Regions from separate parts of the Thiorhodovibrio winogradskyi genome, predicted to be linked through region 4. Evidence: predicted binding sites of a transcription regulator. Region 4 holds the regulator's gene; each other region holds the start of a gene.
The links. The regulator sigma-54, encoded in region 4, starts transcription at its own class of promoters, with help from an activator protein. The targets are predictions, from matches to a motif close to TGGCANGNTNCNTGCTT.

Region 1 (5,961 bases), 1.2 Mb from region 4:
GCTAGATCGGTGTCCACTTTCTGCTTTTCGGAAATCAGCGACAAGAGTCGGGCTTTGGCGTCTTCCTGGTACAGGGCGCTGTCGCCGAGCGCGCTTTCCAGCTCGCCCTGGCGTGTGCCGAGATGATCCAGACGCTGCTCAAGCTTACTCAGGCGCCGGCGCAGCGGCAGAGTGCGGGCACGGGCCTCGGCCTCGCGCCGGCGCTGATCCTTGCGGGCATCGCGTTCGCCAGCATTTGGACTGGCATTGGCGCCAGCCTGGGAGTCAGTGCCGATGTTGGCAGCGGCCGCTCCATTGAATTTGGTTGCGGCTGGTGTTTGGTTGCGTGCGGCGAGCCAAGCGGGGTAGTCGTCGAGGTCGCCGTCAAAATGAGTCACCTGGCCCTGGTCGACCAACCATAGCTCGTCGCAACTCAGGCGCAACAGATGACGGTCGTGCGAGACCAGCACCAGAGCCCCGGCAAAGGCCTGGAGCGCGCGGCTGATGGCCAAGCGCATGTCGATGTCGAGATGATTGGTCGGCTCGTCAAGCAACAGCAGATTGGGACGCTGATAGACCAGCAATGCCAGGGCCAGGCGTGCTTTCTCGCCGCCCGAGAAGGGAGCAATGGGGTCGGTGACGCGCTCGCCACCAAAGCCAAAACCACCGAGATAGTCGCGCAACCCCTGTTCCGGACGCTCCGGGTCGAGGCAGCGCAGATGCCCGAGGGCCGAATCATCGGGATTGAGCTGGTCGAGTTGATGCTGGGCGAAATAGCCGATCTTCAGCCCCTCGGACGCAAGGCGCTCGCCGCTCGCCGGCGCCAGATGGCCAGCGAGAAGTTTGATCAGGCTGGACTTGCCAGCACCATTGGGGCCAAGCAGGCCGATGCGGGCGCCGGGTGCGAGGCTGAGATCAAGCTCCCGCAACACCGGGGTTTCGCCATAGCTCACCCCAGCGCCCTCGAGCCTGAGCAGCGGATTGGCCGCGCGCGCCGGTGCAAAAAAAGCAAAGGAGAAGGGCGAGTCGATATGCGCCGGGGCGATCAACTCCATGCGCTCTAGCGCCTTGAGTCGGCTCTGGGCCTGGCGCGCTTTGGTCGCTTTGGCGCGAAAGCGGTCAACAAAGCTGCGCGCATGGGCGATTTCGCGCTGCTGTTTTGCGTGTGCCGCCTGCTGCTGCGCCAGTCGCTCGCCGCGCTGGCGTTCGTAGGCGGAATATCCGCCGTTGAGCAGTCCCAGTCGGCCTTGCTCGAAGTAGCAGATATGGGTGGCAATGGCGTCGAGAAAATCGCGATCATGTGAAATCAGCAGCAGGGTGCCGGGGTAGTCTTTCAGCCAGCTCTCGAGCCAGATCACGGCGTCAAGATCGAGATGGTTGGTGGGTTCGTCGAGCAGCAGCAGGTCGGAACGGCACATCAGTGCCTGGGCTAGGGCCAGGCGCATACGCCAGCCGCCCGAGAAGCTGTCGATCGGGCGCTGTTCGCTGCCCGGTGCGAAGCCCAGTCCCTGCATTAATCGCGCGGCGCGGCTTTCGGCGCGGTAGCCGTCAATGGCCTCAAAGGCATCGTGCAATTTGGCCAGGTGCAGGCCCTGGTCCGCCGCGCCGGCTGCCGCCTCCATCTCATTGTTCAGGCGGCGCCAGGGTGCATCGCCGTCGAGCACAAAGTCCAGGGCGCTTTGCTGGCCTGACGGGGTTTGCTGCGCGACCGCCGCCAGTTGCCAGGTCGGCGGTAGGCTGAGTTCGCCATGGTCGGGTGTCAACTCGCCGCGCAGCAAGGCAAAGAGGCTGGATTTGCCGCAGCCGTTGGGGCCCACCACGCCAAGGCGCTGGCCGGGGTGAATGCGCAGATCGGCCTGCTCGAACAGCAGAATGTGGCCGCGTCTGAGACTGAGCGCGCGCAGTTCGATCATGCCCGCGATGGCCTTTGGGGTTTCGGATTTGATGACGCGCTTGCTGGCCCAGTTGCTGGCCCAGTTGATGGTTGGCTCCATCTCTGGCCCGATGTTGCGCCGGGCGCGTCGCCGCGATCCAGGCGGCGGTAGCCGATGGCTTCGCTCAGATGCGCTGGTGTGATGGCCGGACTCTGATCGAGATCGGCGATGGTGAGCGCGAGCTTCAGGATTCGATGATAGGCGCGTGCCGAGAGTGCCAGGCGCTGTATGGCGGTGCCAATCAGGGCGCGGCTGGTATCGTCGAGCTGGCAATGTTGCTCGATGCCGGCGGGTTGCAATTGGCTGTTGGGAGCGCCGCTGCGCGCCTCGGCCCGGGCGCGTGCGGCGCACACCCGCTCGCGCACCGCGGCACTGGATTCACCGGGAAGGCGCGGGCCAGCAAGCTCGGCCGTGCTTAGCCTGGGAACTTCGAGCTGCATATCGATGCGATCAAGCAGGGGACCTGAAATACGGGCACGATAGCGCCCGACCTGCTCGGCGGTGCAGCGACAGCGCCCGCTCGGGTCGCCAAGATAGCCGCAGGGACAGGGATTCATGGCGGCCAGGAGCTGAAAGCGTGCGGGGAACTCGGCCTGGCGTGCGGCGCGCGAGATATGAATACGCCCGGATTCAAGCGGCTCGCGCAGCACCTCCAACACCCGGCGGTCGAACTCGGGCAGTTCATCCAGAAAGAGCACCCCGTGGTGGGCGAGCGAGATCTCGCCTGGGCGCGGATGACTGCCGCCGCCGACCAGGGCCGGCCCGGACGCGGTGTGATGGGGTGCGCGAAAGGGCCGTTCGCGCCAGCGGCTGCGATCAGGCTGCTGGCGTCCCACCACTGAACGCACGGCCGCCGCTTCCAGGGCTTCTTCTTCGCTCAGGGGCGGCAGAATCCCGGGCAGGCGGCTCGCGAGCATGGATTTGCCGGTCCCGGGCGGGCCGACGAACAGCAGGCTATGAGCGCCTGCGGCGGCAATTTCCAGCGCGCGCTTGGCCTGGGGCTGGCCGCGGACTTCGTCCAGGTCGGGCAGCGGGGCGCCGGTCGGTTTGGAAGCGGGTTGCGGTTGGTGAGGCGACAGCGCCTCGATCTGGTTCAGGTGCTGACAGACATCAAGCAGATGGCGCGCGGGCAGGATGCGCAAATCGCGCACCAGGCTAGCTTCATCGGCGTTTTCAACCGGCAGCACCAGTGCGCGCCCGGCCGCGCGCGCGGCCAGTGCCGAGGGCAATACGCCTGAAACTGGCCGCAGAGTGCCAGAGAGGGCCAACTCGCCCAAGAACTCATGCTCGGCGATGGCCTCGGGTTGCAATTGCCCAGATGCGCCAAGAATGCCAAGTGCAATGGGTAGATCGAAGCGACCGCCATCCTTGGGCAAATCAGCCGGCGCCAGATTGATGGTCACGCGACCGTCCGGAAACTTGAAGCTGCCGCTGCGCAGCGCTCCTCGCACCCGGTCCTTGCTCTCGCGCACCGCCATTTCCGGTAATCCAACGATGGACAGACCGGGCAGACCGCCGGCGGTCTGTACCTCGACGATCACCTCGAGTGCCTGTATGCCATAGGGCGCGCGGCTATAAAGAATACTGAGACCCACAGGCCACTCGCTCGCCACTCATTGGTGGTGTTTTGGCCATCTGGCGAGAATGTTGCCGCACATCATGCTCGAGTGGCTCAGGTCTTGGCAGCGCGAGCCGCTTCCTCGAGCTCGGCCACGCGTGCTTCGAGTGTTTCCAGTTTGGCGCGGGAGCGTGCCAGCACCGCGGCCTGGATATCGAACTCCTCACGGGTGACAAGGTCAAGCCGGCTCAAGCCCGCTTCGAGCGTGGCGCGCATGCTGCGCTGTAGGTCTTCCTGCAACACCTGCACTCCCTTGGGCATCGCGGCGCTGAGACGGCGGGCGAGGTCGTCGAGTTGTTTTGGATCCATCATATCGAGGCTACCTGTTCTTGGCATAAGGAAATACCGGTCATTATAAGCCTGATCAGGTGTCGCGTCGCCGGAGGATTCATGCACCGTATCGGTGCGTCGATGCCCTGCTTGCACCCATCACTCGCCCAATGATAGTGCGTCAGGACGGTGCGTTTTTACAACAAATGCCTGAAAACCGTTGTCTTTTCGTAACATTTCAGGTTGGCATGCGTTATGCTTATCCAGTGATCGAGGTTCAACTGCTCCCGTTTTGCGGAGCTCAAAGCGGAGCCTGGTGCCCATTTTCTTAACTCGCAAACGAATGTAAGGATGAAAAGCGCATGAAAATCGACGCTATGAAAGACACTCAATCGACCAAGCCGTCGCCGCGTCAACTCAGCAGTCTTGCAGCCGCGGTCGCGCTGTCACTGGCCGGGACCAGTGTTGCCTTCGCGGCAGGGCCTTGGTCTCTCAGTGCCAATATCGGTGCTGTTTCCAACTACATGTGGCGTGGTGTCACGCAGACAGGTGATGGCGCGGCTGTGCAGGGTGGGGTTGATGCTGCCCATGAGAGTGGTTTCTCGGCAGGCACTTGGGCGTCCAACATCGACTGGGACGATGGCAGCCAAAGCGTGACGGGTTTTGTACAAATCAACCCAAATACCGGGGCGCCAATCAATACCCCGAATGGCTGGCTGGTCCAGGGCACCACATCCGGCTCCAATGCCGATTCGCCGACTTATGAGCTTGACTTTTATGCCGGGTTTGACTTTGCCTTGCCCGATGAGAACGCCAGCCTGGGCATCAATACCATTTACTACGCTTATCCCGACAGCAAAGATGAGGTTGATTTCTGGGAAATTGGTATTTCCGGCGGCTATGATTTCGGCGCGGCAGCCGTGTCTGCCGGTATTCAATATACCGCCTGGGGTGGCAAGGCAAATAAAGACGCACTTTACTATGATGGCGACTTTTACTACAACGCCGCCTTGGATATCCCTCTTCCCCAAGAGTTCAGTTTCGGAGTTTTCGGTGGCTACTACGACTTTAAGCATGACGAAGAGGTCTACCGGGAAGCCGGTCGCCTCAGGACGGCGAGTTACGACTATTGGCACTGGGGTGCGTCCATAAGCAAAGAGGCCGGTGACTTTGGCACCTTCAGCTTGACCTATGAGCAAGTCGACGGTGAATCCACGAATGCCGGAGATTTGTGGGACCAAGATGCGAAGGTCTGGGTGGGCTGGAACAAGGAGTTCTAAGCTGCCCGAGTAGTCTGATCTTCTCAAGAGGCTAATTGCGCGGGGTGGCCGCCCCTGGTGGTCACCCTAAAACAACACACTAAGGAGCTTATGCAATGAAGCTGGTTACAGCAGTCATCAAACCATTTAAGCTCGATGACGTGAGGGAGGCGCTGGCCGACATCGGCGTGTCTGGCATCACCGTCATTGAGGTTAAGGGGTTCGGTCGGCAGAAAGGCCATACCGAACTTTATCGCGGCGCTGAATATGTCGTCGATTTTCTACCCAAAATCAAGGTAGAAATCGCTGTCGACGACGCACTGGTCGAGCAGGTGATCGAGGCGGTCACCAACGCGGCCCGCACCGGCAAGATTGGAGACGGCAAGATTTTCGTCTTTGAAGTTGATCAGGTCATCCGCATCCGTACCGGCGAGACCGGTCCAGACGCGCTTTAAGCGAACTTCACGGGAGGAACCAAAAGTGGAACAACCGACTGTACAGCTCGCCTATGCGCTGGATACCTTTTATTTTCTCATCTCGGGCGCGCTGGTCATGTGGATGGCCGCGGGCTTTGCCATGCTCGAGGCCGGTCTGGTTCGCGCCAAGAATACGGCCGAAATTCTGACCAAGAACGTCGCGCTCTTCTCCATTGCCTGCATCATGTACATGCTGATGGGTTATGGAATCATGTACCCGGGTGATGATTTCGCCGGAGGCTGGCTGCCGCATTTCGATTTCAGCTTCATGTTTGGTGGCGATCATGAAGTGGCCGAGGTGCTGGCGAGCGATGGCGAGACTTATTACTCCTTGATGGCGGACTTCTTTTTCCAGGTGGTCTTCGTTGCCACGGCAATGTCGATTGTTTCAGGAGCCGTGGCCGAGCGCATGAAGCTTTGGGCCT
Region 2 (5,961 bases), 530 kb from region 4:
GAATGCGCCCCATGTCATCCAGCGGCCTGCCATTGGCGTCGATGACGCGCCCGAGCAGTTCGGGGCCGACGCCAATCAGTCGTGCTTGTTCCAGTGGCTCAATGCGCGCACCGGGCGCGACACCTTCGAGCCGGCCCTCGGGCATCAAAAAGGTCTTTTCACCATGAAAGCCGACCACCTCGGCCGGCAGCCGCTGGCCGCTGGCGGTGTGAATGGCCGCGCGTCCGCCCACCGGCAGGCGCACCCCCTCGGCTTCGAGCGTCATCCCAACCATGCGCGACAGCCGTCCCTCCGGCAGCGGGTTGGGCACCCGGGCGACGCGTTGCTGGGACTCGCGCAATCGCTCGCGCAGGCCCTTGACCAGGTCTCCGCTGCGCTGCTGTCGCAGCTGCTGGATACTGTCCGTCATGACGAAAGTCCTTCGCTGGAGGGTTGAGAAGGAGGCGTCTGCGCGAGTGGATCATCCGGCTCGGCTTCTTCCTCTTGCGCAGGCGGACGAATCAGCTCACCCCAGATTGCATCGACAGCTTGCGCGATGCGTGTCTCGACACTGGCATCAATGCGACTTGGGCCACTTTCGACCAGGCAGCCGCCACGGGTGACCTCGGCATCGGCCAACCAGCGGATGTTCTCGCCCTGATCCTCGGCATAGGCCTCGACCACCGCGAGATCCTCAGGGTTCACCCGCACCCGCACCTGAGCCTTGCGCGCAGGCAATTGGGCCAGCGCCTGATGCAGCACGCCCTGGACGAGTTCGCCGCGGCTGTCGAGTTCGGCCATGATCACGCGTTGGGCAAGGGTGGTGACCAGTGTCAAGAGTTCAGGTTCAATCTCATCGGCCGCGGAAGACAGCGGGTCGGCCAGTTCGCGCGCGATGCTCTCGAGCGCCGCCACCTTGGCCTTCAGCTCGCGAGCGGCACGTGCCTGGGTTTCCTGTTCGGCTTCGCGCTGACCGCGTTCACTGCCCTCGCGCATGCCTTGATCGAAACCGGCGGCATAACCGGCCTCGCGCGCGGCTTCCTCAATCGCGGCAACCTCGGCGGCCGTGGGCAGATGATGCTCAAATTCCGGCTCTTGGGGCGGCGCCTCGCCGAAGAAGGGCGGCTGCCAAGTCTCGACATCAAAGCCGTCTGCCTCCTCGGCCCACATGACTTCATCGACAATGGCGGCCTGAGCCGTCACAGCATGGCCTCCCCACCCTTACCGCCAAGTGCGATCTCGCCTGACTCGGACAGGCGCCGCGCGGCGGCAAGGATTTCTTTCTGCGCCGCCTCGACATCGCTCAAACGCACCGGTCCCTTGGCTTCCAGGTCCTCGCGCAACATCTCGCCGGCACGCTTGGACATGTTCTTGAGGATCTTGTCCCTGAGCTCCTCGTCCGCGCCCTTGAGTGCGATCACCAGCGTCTCAGTGTTGATTTCCCGCAGCAACGTCTGGATGCCACGGTCATCGACGTCGATCAGGTTGGCAAAGACGAACATCAGTTCCTGAATACGCTCGGCCAAATCCTCGTCGACCTGGGAGACGCCTTCCATGACCACGGCCTCCTTGGAGCCGTCCATGAAGTTAAGGATATTCGCCGCGGCCTGTTCGCCTCCGACCATCGAGGACTGAGCGCTGCTCTTGCCGGCGAGCTGAGTTTCAAGGATTTCATCCAACTCCTGCAGTGCTTGAGGCTGCACGCCGTCAAGCGTGGCAATCCGTAAAATGATGTCCGACTGCATGCGTTCGGGCAGGAACAGCAGCGTCTCGGCGGCCTGATCTGGGTCGAGATGGGACATAACAATGGCGACGATCTGCGGGTGCTCGTTGCGGATGATATCGGCAATGGAGCGTGCATCTAGCCATTTGAGCGCCTCGATGCCCTTGGAATTGCGCCCCAGCAGGATGCGGTCGATGATGCCGCCAGCCTTGTCCCCTAGTGCATTGGTCAGCACCGAGCGCACATATTCGTCCGACCCGATGCCAAGCGAGGTCTGGTCCTGCACGGCCTCGGAAAACTGCTGAATCACATAGTCCACCTGACCGCGCGAGACGCGCTCGAGCGAGGCCATGGCGGTGCCCACTTTTTGCACCTCCTTCGGCCCCATGTGTTTCATCACCGAGGAGGCTGCTTGCTCACCAAGACTCATGAGAAAAACGGCCGCTTGCTCGGGTCCCGTGAGTTTGGAAGGATCAGCTGCCATCGTTTACACCTAGCCAGGTTTTCATGACTTGTGCCACCCGTTTCGGATCTTCCTCAACCATTTGTCGCACGGCTTCCAGATCGAGTTGCTGCTGATCGGGCCCTTTGGGACCGGTAAGCGCGGCAATGGCGGAACCCTGATGCTGCCCCAGGGAGACATGATCCTCACCCTCGTCCTCTCCATCGCCGTCCTCATCCTGGGCGACCAGATCGGTCCCCGCTGGCGCACCGAGTAACTGTTTGACCCCCGGTCGCACCACGGTCAGCAACACCAGAATGGCTAGCAAAACACCAGCACCGAGCTTGGCCAGATCGACAAACCAGGGCTGGGTCCAAAATTGCGCCGGCTCCATCTCCTGCTCGGTGGTGAAGGCGGCGGAGACCACATTAATGGTGTCGCCGCGCGCATCGCTAAAGCCAACCGCCTCGCGCACCAGGGCGCGAATGTTTTCGAGTTCCTCGGCCGGACGCGGAATGCGGGTAACTTCGCCTTCCTCGTTGGTTTGTTCGATAAAGTCGACCACCACGGCGGTCGACAGGCGCTTGATGGCGCCAGGCATTTCGCGCACATGGGCGATGGTGCGGTCGATCTCGTAATTGCGCGTGCTGTCAAGACTGCGACTCTTGGGTATTTCCGCCTGACCCCCGGCCGCTTCACCCTCGCCCAGCTGGCCGCCTTCGGGCGGCTGATTGGTCAGGGCGCCAGGCACGCCCATGGGGCCGAGATCGCTGCCGATGCGTTCTTGTTCGCTGATTTGCTCGGAGCGTAGCGCGGTCCGCTCGGGGTCGAACAGCTCTTCAGTGCGCTCGACGCGGGAGAAGTCCAGATCGGCGGCAACCCGCACCCGCATGCCCTCGGGACCGAGAATGGGCAACAGCAAGGAGCGTACACGATCCACATAGCTATCTTCCAGCCTCCGGGTATAGTCTAGCTGATCGGCATTGGCGTAGAGACCCATTTCGTCATCGTTGTTGGTCAGCAAGCGGCCGGTCTGATCAACCACAGTGACCGCGTCCGGCTCCAGAGCCGGCACGCTGGAGGACACCAGATGCACAATGGCAGCCACTTGGGCGTCGTTGAGCTTGCGCCCAGTACGCAGATGAACCACAACCGATGCGGTGGGCGGCTTGCGTTCGCGGATGAAAACCGAACGCTCCGGCTGTGCCAGATGCACCCGCGCCAGATCGACCGGATCAAGCGCGGCGATGGAGCGGCCCAACTCGCCTTCGAGCGCGCGCTGGTGGCGGGCGGATTCCATCAGCCGACTGGCGCCAAAGCCTGCGTCTTCCTGCAGCAGTTCGAAGCCAATATCGGCGGATTTGGGTAGCCCCTGGCCCGCCAGCAGCAAACGGGTTTCGGCTACGCGCTGTTCGGGGATTTCAATCTGGCCGACCTGACCGAGACGGTTGCTGACCTTGTAGGGCACGCCCATCTGGCCAAGCGCCTCCATCACCTGAGCGGCCTCGGCATTATCCATGCGCCCTCCAAACAGCGGCACATAGCTAGGGCGCAGTGCCCAAAAAAGTACGCCAGCGACGACCACCAGGCCACCCGCTACAAGCCCAAGCAGCGCAAGCTGCCGGCCCGCGGGTAGGGCGGTAAAGTTGTTAAATCCGGTTGCAAGGCGTTCTGTCAGAGCCGCGGCCATCGCTTTTCTCTCCGTTTCCTCAGTCAGTCATCAGACCGACATGCGCATCACTTCCTGATAGGCCGTTAACAGTCGGTTACGGACCTGGTTGGTGGCTTCGAACGCCAGGCTGGATTTGCTCATGGCCACCATCACCTGGGGCAGGCTGACATTGGCGTCGCCGAGCTCGAAACTCGTCTGGACCTCTTTCGCTTCCCGCTGCAGGCCATTAACGGCGCGCAGAGAGTCCGTCAGGGTCTCGGCAAAATTCAGCTCTCCATTCGGCTCTCCGAGGCGCTGCTGGCTTTGAGTCGGCTGAAGGGAGCCGGCGGATTCAATCCCCTCGAGCTTGCTTGACTGCGCCAGCGCGCGCATCTGCTGCAGAACACTTTGAATTTGCATATCGCTCATGACCCACCTCCAGCGTGCTGAGCACCTGTCCCGAGCCTGGCGCTGACTCCCCGCGCGGCGGACGGCACCCGATCTAATGACTCAAGGCAAGCAACGATAATGCCATCTTCCTAACAGGCCCGGTCTCAAGGAGCCGAAATCTGAATGCTCCCACCAAGCCGAAGCGCCAACTTGAATGCGAGCCTCCGCGGGCTGATCCCAAGCCGAGTGGCAGTCTGCTTGCGATGACCGCCGGCGGGCGCAAGAGCGTCAAGAATGACGCGAATGTCCTGCTGCTGAAGCGAGGAACCCAAATGAAGTGACGGATTTTCGACAGTGCCAGGGAAAGCTGCTCGCCCGGCAGACCCTCGGCCAGCGCGCTTCGCGGGCAGCGGTTGGAGGTGGCCATTAGCTCGCGGGCGCGGGGTTCGAGATGCGTGTTGTCAGGACAACCCCTCAGTCGCCTGTTGCCTCGGCGGCGTCCTCGCGCTCCAGGCCGAACTTGCGCATGCGCTCCACCAGTGTGGTGCGTCGCATGCCCAGACGCCGTGCCGCGCGCGCCACCACATAGCCATGCTCCTCAAGCGCGGACAGAATCATGCCGCGTTCAAGCGCGTTGAGGTATTCGCGCAACTCCAGCCCCTTGGGCAGGGAGCTTGGCATCGCGGCAGGTGACCCGGTCGCGGCCTCGCTTGGCTTTGGGACAGCAGCGGCCGCCGGCAGGATCGATGCCATCACAGTCTCGGGTCGCACCCGGGGTGGGAGTTGCGCCAGATCGACCAGCTCCGCCGGATACATGATGGAGAGCTGCTCGAGCAGATTGCCCAGTTCGCGAATGTTGCCCGGCCACTCGAGGGTACTCAGATGCGCGAGCACGGCGGGCGTGAGCAGCGCGGGTTCGGCGCCCTGTTCCTTGAGGCGTTCGTTCAGCGCCTTAATCAGAAGGGGAATATCGCTGCGCCGCTCGCGCAGCGGCGGTATGTCGATCGGGAAGACGTTGAGCCGAAAGAACAAATCCTCGCGAAAATGCCCCTCGGCCACCGCCTGATCGAGATTGCGGTGCGTCGCGGAAATCACCCGCGCGTTGGTCTGCAGGGACTTGTTCGAGCCGACCCGCTCGAAGGTGCGTTCCTGCAACACCCGCAGCAGCTTGACTTGCATCGGCAAGGGCATGTCGCCAATCTCGTCGAGAAAAATCACCCCGTCCTCGGCCAGCTCGAAGCGGCCGGTGCGCGCGGTGAAGGCGCCGGTAAAGGCGCCTTTTTCATGCCCGAACAGCTCACTCTCAAGCAAATCAGGCGGGATGGCACCGCAGTTGACCGCCACGAAGGGTTTACCAGAACGCGCCGATGCGCGATGCACCGCGCGCGCGACCACCTCCTTGCCGGAGCCGGTCTCGCCCAGAATGAGCACAGTGGCATCGGTGCGGGCCACCTGAGCGATCAGCCGTCGCACCTGCCGCATGGAGGGATGCTGGCCGCGCAAATCCTGGCCGTCCTCGCGGGTCTCACCCTGCCGACCTTGTATCCATTGCAGCAGGCCGATGACCTGCCCTGGCACCAGCGGGCTGGCCACCAGGGCAACGCGCGGGTCGGCGAAAGACGAATCGGCCGGCGGCTGGCAGATAATGGGCAGCGCATCGCCATTGGCGGGGTTGTTGCCTGCCAACAGCATCTGCACCGCCGCGCGCAGTGACTCATCGGCAGCGCAGATCCAAAGCGCCGCGACCTGCTTGTCGGCAAGTTCGCCCAGCGCGCG
Region 3 (5,961 bases), 2.5 Mb from region 4:
GCCTGTGGCACTGGTTGAACGCGGCGCTCTTCATTGTGCTGATGGTGACTGGCGCGAGTATGCACTTTGCTGGCATGCCCTGGCTACTGCCGTTCGATACCGCCGTCCCGGTGCATAATACCGCCGGTATTTTGCTGACAATCAGTTGGGTGGTGTTTATTCTGGGGAATTTGTATTCCGCCAATGGGCGGCATTACAAGGTTCAATTCCGTGGCTTTTTCCAGCGTCTGTTCGCGCAGATGGGTTACTACGGCTATGGCATTTTCCGCAATGCGCCGCATCCCTTTCATGTCACCGAGGAGATGAAGCTCAATACACTGCAACAGATTAGCTACATCGGTGTCATGTATGGCCTGATGCCGGTTTTGATTATCAGCGGTTGGGCTTTTTTGTACTCGGTCTATCTGCCGGAAACCCTCTTTGGCATCGGCACCCTGTGGTTGATCGCCATGACGCATTTGACCCTGGCCTATTTCCTGGTGCTGTTTTTGGTGGTGCACATGTACATCATCACCACCGGAGAGACTCTGACCACCAATCTGCGTGCCATGCTGAGCGGCTGGCATCGCGAGTCGGACCATTAATCCTCTTGCATTGGTTGTTTCACAATGACCTTTAATTGAGCGCGAAGCCCCTGTTTGAAATCGAGAAAAGACCATGAGCACCCTGACCGAAAGCCTTGTCAGCGCCAAATCCAAACGCCTCTTTCTGATCATCGGCGGCATCCTGCTGGCGGTGATTCTGGCGTACAAGTTTCTCTATCCGGTGTTCTTCGATGCTTATGTCGGCAAGACCAATGCGCCGCTCAGCTTCGACAGCAGCCGGGAATTGACCGAGAGGGAATTCGAGGCACTGGCGCGCGAACTCAGTGAGGAGGCTCGCCACAACAGAGCAGCCGAAATGGTCAGCGAGGATCAGGATGCCTTCGCGCGCAAAGTCAAGGTCGAGATGCTGATGAACACCCCGTCCTTTGTCAGCCAGGCCGAGCCCGACCACATCAAATACTTCCGCGAGGCCGGTATTCGCCAATACAAAGGGCCTGAAACCTGCCTGCGCTGTCATGAAACCATCACCGTTGGTCATGGCGAGGGTGAACTCAAAACAGTCAACACCCTGGAGGACATCGTCAATTCCGTGCATTTCAAGTTCCAGACGTCCTCCGGGGGTTTCTCCACCTTTGGCTATGACGGGCGCCAGGTCAATGCGGGGCCGCACAAAATCCCGGTGGGCAAGATCGACCGTGCCTGTGGTATCCCCGGCAGCTTCACCTGGACCGGCTGGGCGGCCTTGGTGGAAAGTCGCCCCGAGCACCCCGAGGGCGAAGGCGCGATCGAGATGCGCAGTGAAGGCTGTGGTCAATGCCATATCGGGGGCAATTACCAACCCGCCACCGAGAAAATGATGCCTATTGGCGATGTGCCCGAGATGGCCAAGGAGGGCATCGATTGCCTGATCTGCCATTCGCGCACCTATGACATGAACAAGCGCCATGTGATTCGCGATGACAAGGGCACCCGCTGGAATCAGGACCGTAGCATGCGCGCCGCCCTGACCGTGGCCGAGATCCGCAGTGACAACTGCTTGCGCTGCCACCAGCACAACATGGGTGGCGACATCTATGAGCACAACTTCGCCGCCACTCAGCTTGGCGATGAAGCCAAACGTCTGCTGCATCACGGCGCCAAGCGCGGCAATCCCTTTAGCCCGCAAGACGATGTGCATGCCGCCGCCGGCATTCAATGCACCGACTGCCACGAGCCGGAAGGCCATAAGATTCCGCGTGGGCGCATGGGTGTGGATCTGGTCGCCAATGATCTGCCGGACGTGGATGTGACCTGCGCCAGTTGCCATTCCGAGGCCCCACACAACAATTCCGAGCATAAAGCCCTGCTGAATGGCCACATCGCCCGCATGGCCTGCGAGACTTGTCACATCAAGGAGTTGGAAGACAACAGCGTGGTACTGCGCGACTGGGTCCACCCAACCTGGAATCCCGAGGAGGGGGTCTGGGAACCCACGGATATCTATCAGTCGGGGGAACCGGGCAAGGGCTTTCAATTCCTCTGGTTCAACGGCAATGGTACCTTCCTCGCCAATGCGCTCGGCAACAATCCCGAAGGCACCGGGGATTACAACCCGCTGATGCATCAGATGGTCAAGATTGATGATGCCGACGCTTTGGCCGAGATTCGTGCCGCGGTCGAGAAGCTTAAAGAAACCTATCCCGAGATTGACGTCGACGCCTATATCGAAAAGGCCACCAATCCCTTAAGCCAGCTCACGCCGGAGATGCTTGAAAAGCGCCGGCAAATGATCGCCGAGAATCTCAAATTCGCGATGAACGATGGTGAAAGCCGCATTTATCCGTTCAAAATGTTCAATGCCATGATGTACGAGGATATGGGCAATCAGGGCCCCTTTGGCGCCATGATCCTGCCATTTGATTACGCCACCTACTATGAGACTGGCGATGGCAAGGCCTCGGTCAAGCAGGCGATCAGTGATCCCATTGTGCAGCGCATGTATCAAATGCCCTTCAAACTCTACATGATGGATGAGTTCATGTACTACTTCGGTGTCATGGAGGGTTGGGATCCAAGCTATCCGCTAGTCGATGGCGAACTGGTCAATGTCGAGCCACACTGGATGCGCCAGATGGGCACCTTGATGGTGAATCACGGCATCCAGGGCGAGGGCAGGGATTGCAAGGAATGCCATGATCCGAACGGCGTCATGGACTTTGCCGCCCTGGCTTATCCGCCCGAGCGGGTCGCACAGCTGCAGAATCTGGAAGGCTTGAAGGCAAGCGGCCAGAATCCGGACCAGAAGGTGCAGCCATTGCCGGCGCCACCGGTACCCGCCAAGCCGCCCATTCAGGCCCAGGCAGCGGATAGGGTTTCACCAGACAGGGCTCCTGTGGGTCCACCGGCGGCAAGGCCGGTTCCCGGTGTGCCCGCTGCCAGGCCACTGGCGCCGGGGCCTCATGAGCGGATGTCGGTCAATCCGCCCTATCCCTACTGGCCGAGGTGATTAATCTCCCGCTGCTGAACGGAGCCACTCGGCCAGGGGCGCGAGATTGACCGCCATGTTGGATCGCGCGCCCGCTCTTGAATTCAGTCCATAAACCACGCAGTTGACGCCAACTACTCGCCCTTGCTGCAACACCGGGCCGCCGGAAGTGCCTGGGCAGAGGGATGGCGCGCCATCTTGCTTTTGCCCCGCCATGCTGTAGAAGTTGATCGCATCGGCGCGAATGATCCGGGTGCGGCCCCAGCCGCGACGGACCGACCGGCTGGCGTTCTCCCCAGGCTGGGTGCAACCATAACCAACCAGGATCACTTTGTCGCCTGGCGCTGGCGCGACAGCCCTTACCGGGAGGGTGGGAATCTCAGGGGTGTCCACGTAAAGTTCAATCAGGGCGACATCCGGGTAGCGCGCGGCGAAGTGGTGCCGCAACCGCAGCCGTTGTTGCAGAGAGGCTTCCGCTGTCATCTCGGGTAGCGCTGATCCGGGCCCATCACTCTCACGTGCCGCCGTCAGTCGCCGAACTTTGTAAGCGCGAAAGGCTTTCAGCCCGCGCTTATAGTCTGGGGCGAGCAAGGTCCGCGCGACTGTCACTATCAGACCGCTGCCAGGCTGATGTTGCACGGGCGCCTGGTTCACGACAATCGATCCTCCTGGCTCGAAGGATGGCCGCAGCTCACCGCTTTGCGTATCCACCACGCAGTGGGCCGCGGTGAGGAGTCGGCGCGCGCCGATTTTGGTGGCGCTGCAGAGGATCTCGTTCTGGGTTCCCATGGCCACCACGGCAGGGTAGCGTCCGTCGAGGTCCGCCGTTCCCTGATGCAGCGCCTTGCTCGGGCTAGCGGCGAGCAACAGGCAGCCAAGAATGATCGGCCATGACATGAGCTGGCGCAGGCCTCGCCAATTGCCTGGACGCGCGCGCTCATACATGGGTTGCGTCCCGTTCCATACGAGTCGCGGATCGCACAAAATGCCGGCTTGTGCTGTCGCCCTTGCGACAAATGCTTGGTTGCCTATCTGTAACATACTGAATAAATAAATCTTTCCTGTGATGCCAAAGTAGGCACGCGATTTGCTTTTACTAGCGAAGGCTGACTTGAAGCCTGAGCAATTTCGCGTATCGGGTGCTGCCTTTGGCGGCGGCCGATTGCAAGGGGAGGCATCATGGAGTTGAAGGTTGTTGATTCGTCCGGGGTGCGGGAGAAAATCCGCGATCATCCCTGCTTCTCGAAAGATGCGCATCATCATTATGCGCGCATGCACGTGGCCGTGGCGCCGGCTTGCAACATTCAATGTCACTACTGCAATCGCAAGTACGACTGCGCCAACGAATCCCGCCCAGGCGTGGTCTCTGAACTCTTGACGCCGGAGCAGGCGGTCAAGAAGACCCTGGCCGTCGCGGCCGAGATTCCCCAACTCACGGTCCTTGGTATTGCCGGACCCGGCGATCCGTTGGCCAACCCGGAGCGCACTTTCGCCACCTTCGCGGCCTTGACCGAGAAAGCTCCGGATATTCGTCTATGCGTTTCAACCAATGGCCTGATGCTGCCCCAGCATGTGGATGAACTTTGTCGGCACAACATCGACCACGTCACCATCACCATCAACTGTGTGGACGCGGACATTGGCGCGCAGATTTACCCCTGGATCTTTTGGCAACACCGGCGCATTCGCGGCGCCAAAGCGGCCGCCATTCTAATTGAGCAGCAACTCATGGGCCTGGAGATGCTGGCTGAACGCGGGGTGCTGGTCAAAATCAATTCGGTACTCATTCCTGGCGTTAATGACCTGCATCTGGCCGAGGTCAGCCGTATTGTCAAGCAGAAAGGCGCCTTTCTCCATAACATCATGCCGCTGATCGCCGAGCCCGAGCATGGCACCTTCTTCGGGCTCATGGGTCAACGCGCGCCGAGCGCCAAGGAGTTGCACGCGGTGCAACAGTCCTGCGCCAATGACATGGAGATCATGAGTCACTGCCGGCAGTGCCGCGCCGATGCCATTGGCATGCTCGGTCAGGATCGCCACGATGAGTTCACACTCGAGCGCATCGAAAAGCTCGAGATCGATCCTGTCGCGGCCATGGCGCGCCGTGCCCAGTTGCGCGCCCAGATCGAAGCCGCACGCACAGCCAAGTCACTCCAGCCCGTTCTGGTGTCGCTGACCTCACTGACGCAGCCCAAGCCTGGGGTTGGCGGATCGCCGGCGGCGCAGGTAGGGCGGGCCAAGCTCGCATCCTCCGCGGCAAGCTTTCGCGTCGCGCTGGCCAGCAGTGATGGCCAGCGCATCGACCAAAGCTTGAGTGAAGTCGAGGTGCTGCGCGTCTATCAGGTTGACGGCCAGAGCTCTCGCCTGACCGAGACGCGCCCGGTTTCAGGTTTGCCCTCGCACCTAAGCCAAGACCCAGTCGCGGAGGCTAAGGTCACGGAGGTCATCAAGCTGATTAAGGATTGCGACGCCCTGCTCTGCACCCGTATTGGTTTCAATGCCTGGCAGCGACTGGAGCGCCAGGGAATAAGACCGCTGAGTGCCGAGAGCGGCCTTCCCATCAAGGTCGCGCTCAGGCAAGCCCATGCCGACTGGCACACCGACACCGAGGGTGCTGCCAACGCCGCGTCTCGCGCGCTATCGGCTTAGTGAGCGCCAGCCGCGAAAACGCAAGAGCGCCGACCCGAGGTTGGAACCAGATCGGCAATTGATGACTCAGGATTCTAGGGAGGCAGCCCAATGTCCTACCGCATCACCACCGATTGTGTGAACTGCTGGGCCTGCGAGCCCTTATGCCCGCAACAGGCGGTGCTGGCCAGCAAGCCGCATTTCGTCATTGATCCGGCGCGCTGCACGGGCTGCGAGGGCGAGTTCGCCGAACCCCAGTGCGCCAGCATCTGCCCCATTGAGGGCGCCATTCTCGACCCGAGCGGCGCACCCGTGAATCCGCCC
Region 4 (5,961 bases):
AACGACAAACCAAGCTTAACCATGGCCGTCATCCTTGCAGTGTTCATTGCCGTTGTTGATGTCGTCGCCAGTGTCATTATTGTCATTGTCGATTATTGACTCACCAGATGGCCAAAAAAACCTTGACGACAAAACATAAAATTCCCACAGGATCCTTAGATTAAGGGTCTGATCTCAGCAGGCTGGGATTGAGGCTCATTGAGCTGGCACAGCAGCACGCCCTCGCGCCCGCCGCTGAGTGCCTTTTCGGTAATGCCACCCAGGTCAAGTGAATGATAATTGAGCGCGCGCACCAGCATGGGCAGATTCACCCCGGTCAGCACCCGCACCTGATGGCCCTGGCGGATGCTATTGGCCACGTTCGAGGGCGTCGAGCCAAAGAGGTCGGTCAAAATCAACAAGCCGCTGCCGTCGTCGAGTTCGTTCGCCAGGCGGGTGGCGAGTGCTTGGAGCTGGTCGGGATCGTCGTACTCGGTGACATTGATCGCCGACGCGGCGAGCGGACAACGGCCAAACATACGGGTGGCGGTAGTCAGCAATTCGGCGCCGATCTGATTATGGGTGATGACGAGCAGAGAAACGCTCACGGCAGCTCCCGATGACGAACCAGAACACGGCGCCCGCCGTGATCGAAATGCGCGCGCACGGCCTCGGCCATGTAAACCGAGCGGTGCTGGCCGCCGGTGCAGCCGATGGCGATGGTCAGGTAGCTGCGCCCGTCGCGTTCGAAGCATGGCGTCCAGCGGTCCAGAAAGGCAATCAAATCCTCGCGCATGGCGATAACCTCGGCAAAGCCTTCCAGATAGTCGATCACCGCCTGGTCGCGTCCGGTTTGACCGCGCAGTGCTTCCTGCCAGTGCGGGTTGGGCAGGCAGCGCACGTCGAAGACAAAATCGAAGGATTCGGGCACGCCTTTTTTGAAGCCGAAGGATTGCAGCAGGATGGAGGTGCTAAGTTTCTGGCCGTTGCCGAGACAGCCGCGCACCAGATCGCGCAATTCGTGGATGTTGATGTGGGTGGTGTCGATGTGCGCATGGGCGACCTGGCGCAGCGGCTCGAGCAACTCGCGTTCGTAGTCGATGGCTTCGGTCAGGGAACGCTGTTCGCTGGTGAGCGGATGCTTGCGCCGCGTCTCGCTAAAGCGCGTCATGAGTCGCTCGGTCTGAGCCTCGAGAAAAATCAGCTGCGGGCTGATGCCCTGTTCGCCGAGCGCCACCAGGACCCGCGGTAGTTGACGCAAATCATCCGGGTGGCTGCGCGCGTCTATGCCCACGGCGGTGCCGACGCAGTCCGCGCACAAGGCCGGGTCACTCTGGCGCAGCCCCAGCGCGAGCTCGCTCAGCAGGAAGAGCGGCAGATTATCGATGCAGTTATAGCCGATGTCCTCGAGCGTATTGAGCGCCACGCTCTTGCCGGCGCCCGAGAGTCCGCTGACGATGATGAAATCCATGGTTTGACGGGCCTATCTTGGAGTCAGGTGGAATCAGCCGCGGATGATTCAAGTCCAGGCCTCGCGGGCGCTGTACTTGGCCTCCCAGACCGGCGCATCGGTGGCCAGGAGTTTGGCCTGACGCTCGGCCAGATCGGTTCCGGCATCATAGCCCCGGATACGCAGGATTTGGCTGCGCACGGCCGTCTCGAGCAGGACAGCGAGATTGCGCCCGGGTGCCACCGGGATGGTGATTTCCGGCACCGCGATACCGAGAATGGTGCGAGCGGACAGGCTGCCAAGCAGGCGGTCGACGTCGGCCAGTTCGCTGCTGTCGTAAGCCCGCATGCGAATGACCAGCTTTAGGCGGTCTGTCTCGCGCACCGCGCTCTCGCCGAACATGGCGCGAATATTAAGCACACCAAGGCCGCGTACTTCAAGAAAATCACGCAGCACGGGCGGGCAGTGGCCCTCGATGATCTCGGGTGCGACCCGGGCAAATTCAGGTGCGTCATCGGCGATGAGTCGGTGTCCGCGCGCGATGAGTTCGAGCGCCAGTTCGCTCTTGCCGATGCCGGGGTCACCGACCAGGAGCACACCCATGCCGAGAACCTCGAGAAAAACACCATGCAGGGTGATGCGCTCGGCAAAGGCATGAGTCAGCACATGCTGCAAGTGCTCCACAAGATCCTGGTCGTTCAGGCTCGAACCCAGCAAAGGGGTGTGCTCCCGCTCGGCACGGGCGCGGAATTCGGGGTCGGGCTCCAGCCCGTCGGAGAAAATGACCGCGATGGGTTGTGCGGTGAAGACCCGCGTCATCATGTCGGCGCGGGCGTCCGGGTGTAAATCGCTCAGGTAATCGGACTCGGCTGGACCGACAATTTGCACCCGGTTCGGGCGGATGCAGTTCATGGAGCCCACCAAACGCTGACGCGGAGGCTGAGTGGATGATGGGGCAGATGACCGGGTCGATGATGGGCGCTGGATGGATGACGAGGGTGGATTGAACAGAGGAATGGGCGTTGGCGGAGGCTCAAGTAGCCAGCGCAGCTTGAGCGGCTTGCTCAGGCTGTCGACCAGATGCTGCAGGGAGTCGCGGGCTTTCACCTGGCCCCGCGGGCTGGTGTCGGAGACGCCTGGGTGAGGATCTCGAGCAGTGCTCGTGGATCCTCGGCTGCGCGTAAGCGCTGGCGAAGTGGATCCTGATTGAAGATTTCCGCCAGATTGGCAAGCAGTTGCAGATGGGTCTCGTTGGCACTCTCGGGCACCAGGAGCGCAAAGGCGAGATTAATGGGTTGGTCGTCGATAGCATCGAAGGCGACGGGCTCGCGCATCTGAATGAAGGCACCAATGGAATCCGTGATATCCGCCACCCGTGCATGGGGTAGCGCCACGCCATGACCGAGGCCGGTGCTGCCGAGGCGTTCGCGCTCGAGCAGGCGATCAAACACTGCCTCGCGGCTGAGCTGGGGCTGCTCGGCGACCAGCAGCTCGGCCAGGGTTTCCAGCAGCCGCTTTTTGCTGCTGATGCTGGCCCCGGCGAGCACTCGGTGCTCGACGATGAGTTGCGGGGGAAACATGTGCGCTGGCTCTCCGGTGGAGTAAAGAAAAACCGGAGCCGGCATGACCGGCTCCGGTACCTGGTCATCAGTGAATGATGTCGGTCCGCTTGTGGTGGGACACTTGATAGGACGCTTGATAGGACAGGTGATAGGACAGGGGGGGCAGGCGCCGCCTTTGACCTCAGTCCTCCTCGAGCGCATCCGCTGCCGCCTCGTCGGTGGCGGCCAGTTCGGCGCTAGCCGCCTTGGCCCCGGGCGCGCGATGACTTTGGCGCTTTTCCTTGTGCTTGAGTACCTGGCGGTCGAGTTTGTCGATGAGCCCATCGATGGCGGCGTACATATCCTCGTGCGTGGCATCGGCATGGACATTGGCGCCATTGACGAGCAGCGTGGCTTCTGCCTTCTGGCGAAGCTTCTCGACGCTCAGGATGACGTTGGCATTGATGACATGGTCAAAGTGGCGCTCGAGGCGGGAAAATTTATTATCGACATAGTCCTTGAGTGGTTCGGTAATGTCGACATGATGCCCCGTGAGCTTGATTTGCATAGGTGATGACTCCTGGATGGTCGAACGCGGCGAAAAGCCGATGCAATGGCCGATGCAATAACAGGGTGGGATTTGACCACAAAAGGGCCGGAAGATGAAAACCCGACTGTCATGCGAGCCGCTTGCGCTCGTTCGAGGGCGGGATGCCCATGGCTTCGCGGTATTTGGCGACTGTTCGTCGTGCCACCTTAATGCCCTGATCCGACAGGATCTCGGCGATTTTATTGTCACTCAGTGGTTTGTTGGCCGTCTCCGCGGCGACCAACTTGCGGATAAAGGCGCGGATGGCAGTCGATGAACACTCGCCCCCTGAAGTCGTGTTGACGTGACTCGAGAAGAAATATTTAAACTCGAAAGTTCCCCTGGGGGTGTGCATGTACTTTTGCGTGGTCACGCGCGAGACGGTGGATTCATGCAGCTCCAACGACTCGGCGATGTCGCGCAGCACCAACGGGCGCATGGCCTCTTCGCCAAAATCGAAAAAGTCTTGCTGCAGCTCGACGATTTTAGTTGCCACGCGCAGGACGGTGTCATTGCGGCTGAGCAGGCTCTTGATAAACCACTGCGCTTCCTGCAGATGGGATTTCAGGCATTGATTGTCCTCGGCCTTGTCGGCACGCCGAATGAGCTGTCTGTAGCTCTCGTTCACGCGGATGCGCGGTGTGCTGTCCGGATTGAGCTCCACCCTCCAGCGGCCGTGGCGGCGGCGCACCAGCACATCGGGCTTGATGTACTCCGGTTGCACCTCGGTCACGGCCGAGCCTGGGCGCGGATTCAGGGAGCGGATCAGCGTCAGTGCCTGGCCCAAGGCGTCATCGTCGAGCTTGGTGCCGCGGCGCATGGCGTCCAGATCATTGCGCGCAAGGGCGTCGAAATGGTGCTCGCAGATGCGCAGCGCATGGTCGCGTCGAGGCTGGTTATCGGCCAGCTGGCGCAGTTGCAGGATCAGGCATTCGCGCAGATCGCGCGCCGCTAGCCCTGGCGGGTCGAAGCTCTGAATGCGATGCAGCACCGCCTCGATCTCGTCCTGCTCGAGTTCCGGGTCATTGAGAATCTCCGGCAGTTCGCTCAGATCCAGGCGCAGGTAGCCGTCGGCGTCGATGGCATCGATCAGCGCCTCGGCCACGGCCTGGTCGCGGGCGCCGAAACGGGTCAGATTGAGCTGCCAGGCGATATGATCGTGAAGGGTTTGCGGGCGCGAGCGCTGGGCGAAGAGGTCAAAATCATTGCCATCGCCGGACTGGGAGCCGGATTGGGCGCTGGCTTGAGCACCGCTGCTTGGCATGGAATCGAAGGTATCGGCAAGGGAATCGGCCGCGGTATCGGCAAAGGTATCCGTCCATTCGCTGTCGGTGGGCAGCTCGTTGGGCATGTCCTCGCGCTCCGGGCGCAGCGAACCATCGAGCCTGGCCTCCTCGAGACGCAGGGCGCTGGCCTCGTCCTGGTTGCGGCGATCTTCCCGAGTGCCTGGTTCCGGCAGGTCGTCATCGGCGTTCTCGAGCATCAGGTTGGACTCGAGCGCCTGTTGGATTTCCTGCTGGAGATCCAGGGTCGAGAGCTGCAGGAGCCTGATGGCCTGCTGCAGCTGCGGCGTCATCGTCAGCTGCTGGCCGAGGCGCAGTTGAATGCTTTGCTTCATCGCGAGGGCTTCAACTGACAGCGGGCAGGCAAGGTGACGGACAAGGTGGCCGGCAGCGGAACTTCGACGGGATGGGCATGGATGGCAATGTTGGAATGGCGAATGTAAATTGCATGGGGCAATTTTGATTGTAGCTGATCTTGGCCAACTCGATGCAAAGTCGGGGGCTCGGTCCTGGTGTCTGAATGTCAGAGAAAAGAGCGCTAGAGAACAAATCGTGCCCGTCATGGAGCGCAATTTGATGGGTCCAGGAGCTGATCACAGCCGAAAATGCTCGCCAAGATAGACGGCGCGTACCTGGGTATTGTCGAGCAAAACCGAGGGCGCGCCCTCGGCAATCACCTGGCCGTCGTTGATGATGTAGGCGCGATCGCAGATGTCGAGCGTTTCCCGCACATTGTGGTCGGTCACCAGCACGCCGATGCCGCGCTTGCGCAGATGGGTGATGATGTTTTTGATATCGACCACGGCAATGGGGTCAACACCGGCAAAGGGCTCGTCGAGCAACATGATTTTTGGCTCGACGGCAAGAGCGCGGGCAATTTCCAGTCGCCGGCGCTCGCCCCCCGACAGACTGAGGGCGAGGGATTGGGCAATGTGCGCGATGCCAAGCTCATCGAGCAACGCCTCGCAAGACTGGCGGCGCTGGTTGTCGTTGAGGTCAGGGCGGGTTTCGAGCACCGCCATCAGGTTGTCCGCGGCACTCAGTTTGCGAAATACCGATGGTTCCTGGGCCAGATAGCTCAGGCCGCGGCGGGCGCGCGCGTGCATGGGCGCGAGGGTC

Region 1: a site for sigma-54 is predicted at 4,046-4,062, ahead of Thiowin_RS06730 (TorF family putative porin). Genes of this name have one in related genera too.
Region 2: a site for sigma-54 is predicted at 4,313-4,329, ahead of fliE (flagellar hook-basal body complex protein FliE). Genes of this name have one in related genera too.
Region 3: a site for sigma-54 is predicted at 4,086-4,102, ahead of nifB (nitrogenase cofactor biosynthesis protein NifB). Genes of this name have one in related genera too.

The regions. Positions count from the first base shown of each region.
Region 1 covers NZ_CP121472.1:1,478,168-1,484,128, forward strand. Annotated here, with positions in the region: gene Thiowin_RS06715 (ATP-binding cassette domain-containing protein) at 1-1,892, opposite strand, end outside; gene Thiowin_RS06720 (YifB family Mg chelatase-like AAA ATPase) at 1,889-3,508, opposite strand; gene ubiK (ubiquinone biosynthesis accessory factor UbiK) at 3,586-3,843, opposite strand; gene Thiowin_RS06730 (TorF family putative porin) at 4,164-5,081, shown strand; gene Thiowin_RS06735 (P-II family nitrogen regulator) at 5,177-5,515, shown strand; gene Thiowin_RS06740 (ammonium transporter) at 5,541-5,961, shown strand, end outside.
Region 2 covers NZ_CP121472.1:5,235,875-5,241,835, forward strand. Annotated here, with positions in the region: gene Thiowin_RS23960 (FliI/YscN family ATPase) at 1-409, opposite strand, end outside; gene Thiowin_RS23965 (FliH/SctL family protein) at 406-1,182, opposite strand; gene fliG (flagellar motor switch protein FliG) at 1,179-2,186, opposite strand; gene fliF (flagellar basal-body MS-ring/collar protein FliF) at 2,176-3,834, opposite strand; gene fliE (flagellar hook-basal body complex protein FliE) at 3,865-4,224, opposite strand; gene Thiowin_RS23985 (helix-turn-helix domain-containing protein) at 4,350-4,517, opposite strand; gene Thiowin_RS23990 (sigma-54 interaction domain-containing protein) at 4,660-5,961, opposite strand, start outside.
Region 3 covers NZ_CP121472.1:2,805,285-2,811,245, reverse strand. Annotated here, with positions in the region: gene Thiowin_RS12705 (cytochrome b/b6 domain-containing protein) at 1-584, shown strand, start outside; gene Thiowin_RS12700 (cytochrome c3 family protein) at 658-3,030, shown strand; gene Thiowin_RS12695 (trypsin-like serine protease) at 3,031-3,906, opposite strand; gene nifB (nitrogenase cofactor biosynthesis protein NifB) at 4,189-5,658, shown strand; gene Thiowin_RS12685 (4Fe-4S dicluster domain-containing protein) at 5,749-5,961, shown strand, end outside.
Region 4 covers NZ_CP121472.1:291,940-297,900, reverse strand. Annotated here, with positions in the region: gene Thiowin_RS01540 (PTS sugar transporter subunit IIA) at 156-587, opposite strand; gene rapZ (RNase adapter RapZ) at 584-1,450, opposite strand; gene hprK (HPr(Ser) kinase/phosphatase) at 1,499-2,536, opposite strand; gene Thiowin_RS01525 (PTS sugar transporter subunit IIA) at 2,533-3,054, opposite strand; gene hpf (ribosome hibernation-promoting factor, HPF/YfiA family) at 3,173-3,538, opposite strand; gene Thiowin_RS01515 (RNA polymerase factor sigma-54) at 3,648-5,177, opposite strand; gene lptB (LPS export ABC transporter ATP-binding protein) at 5,436-5,961, opposite strand, start outside.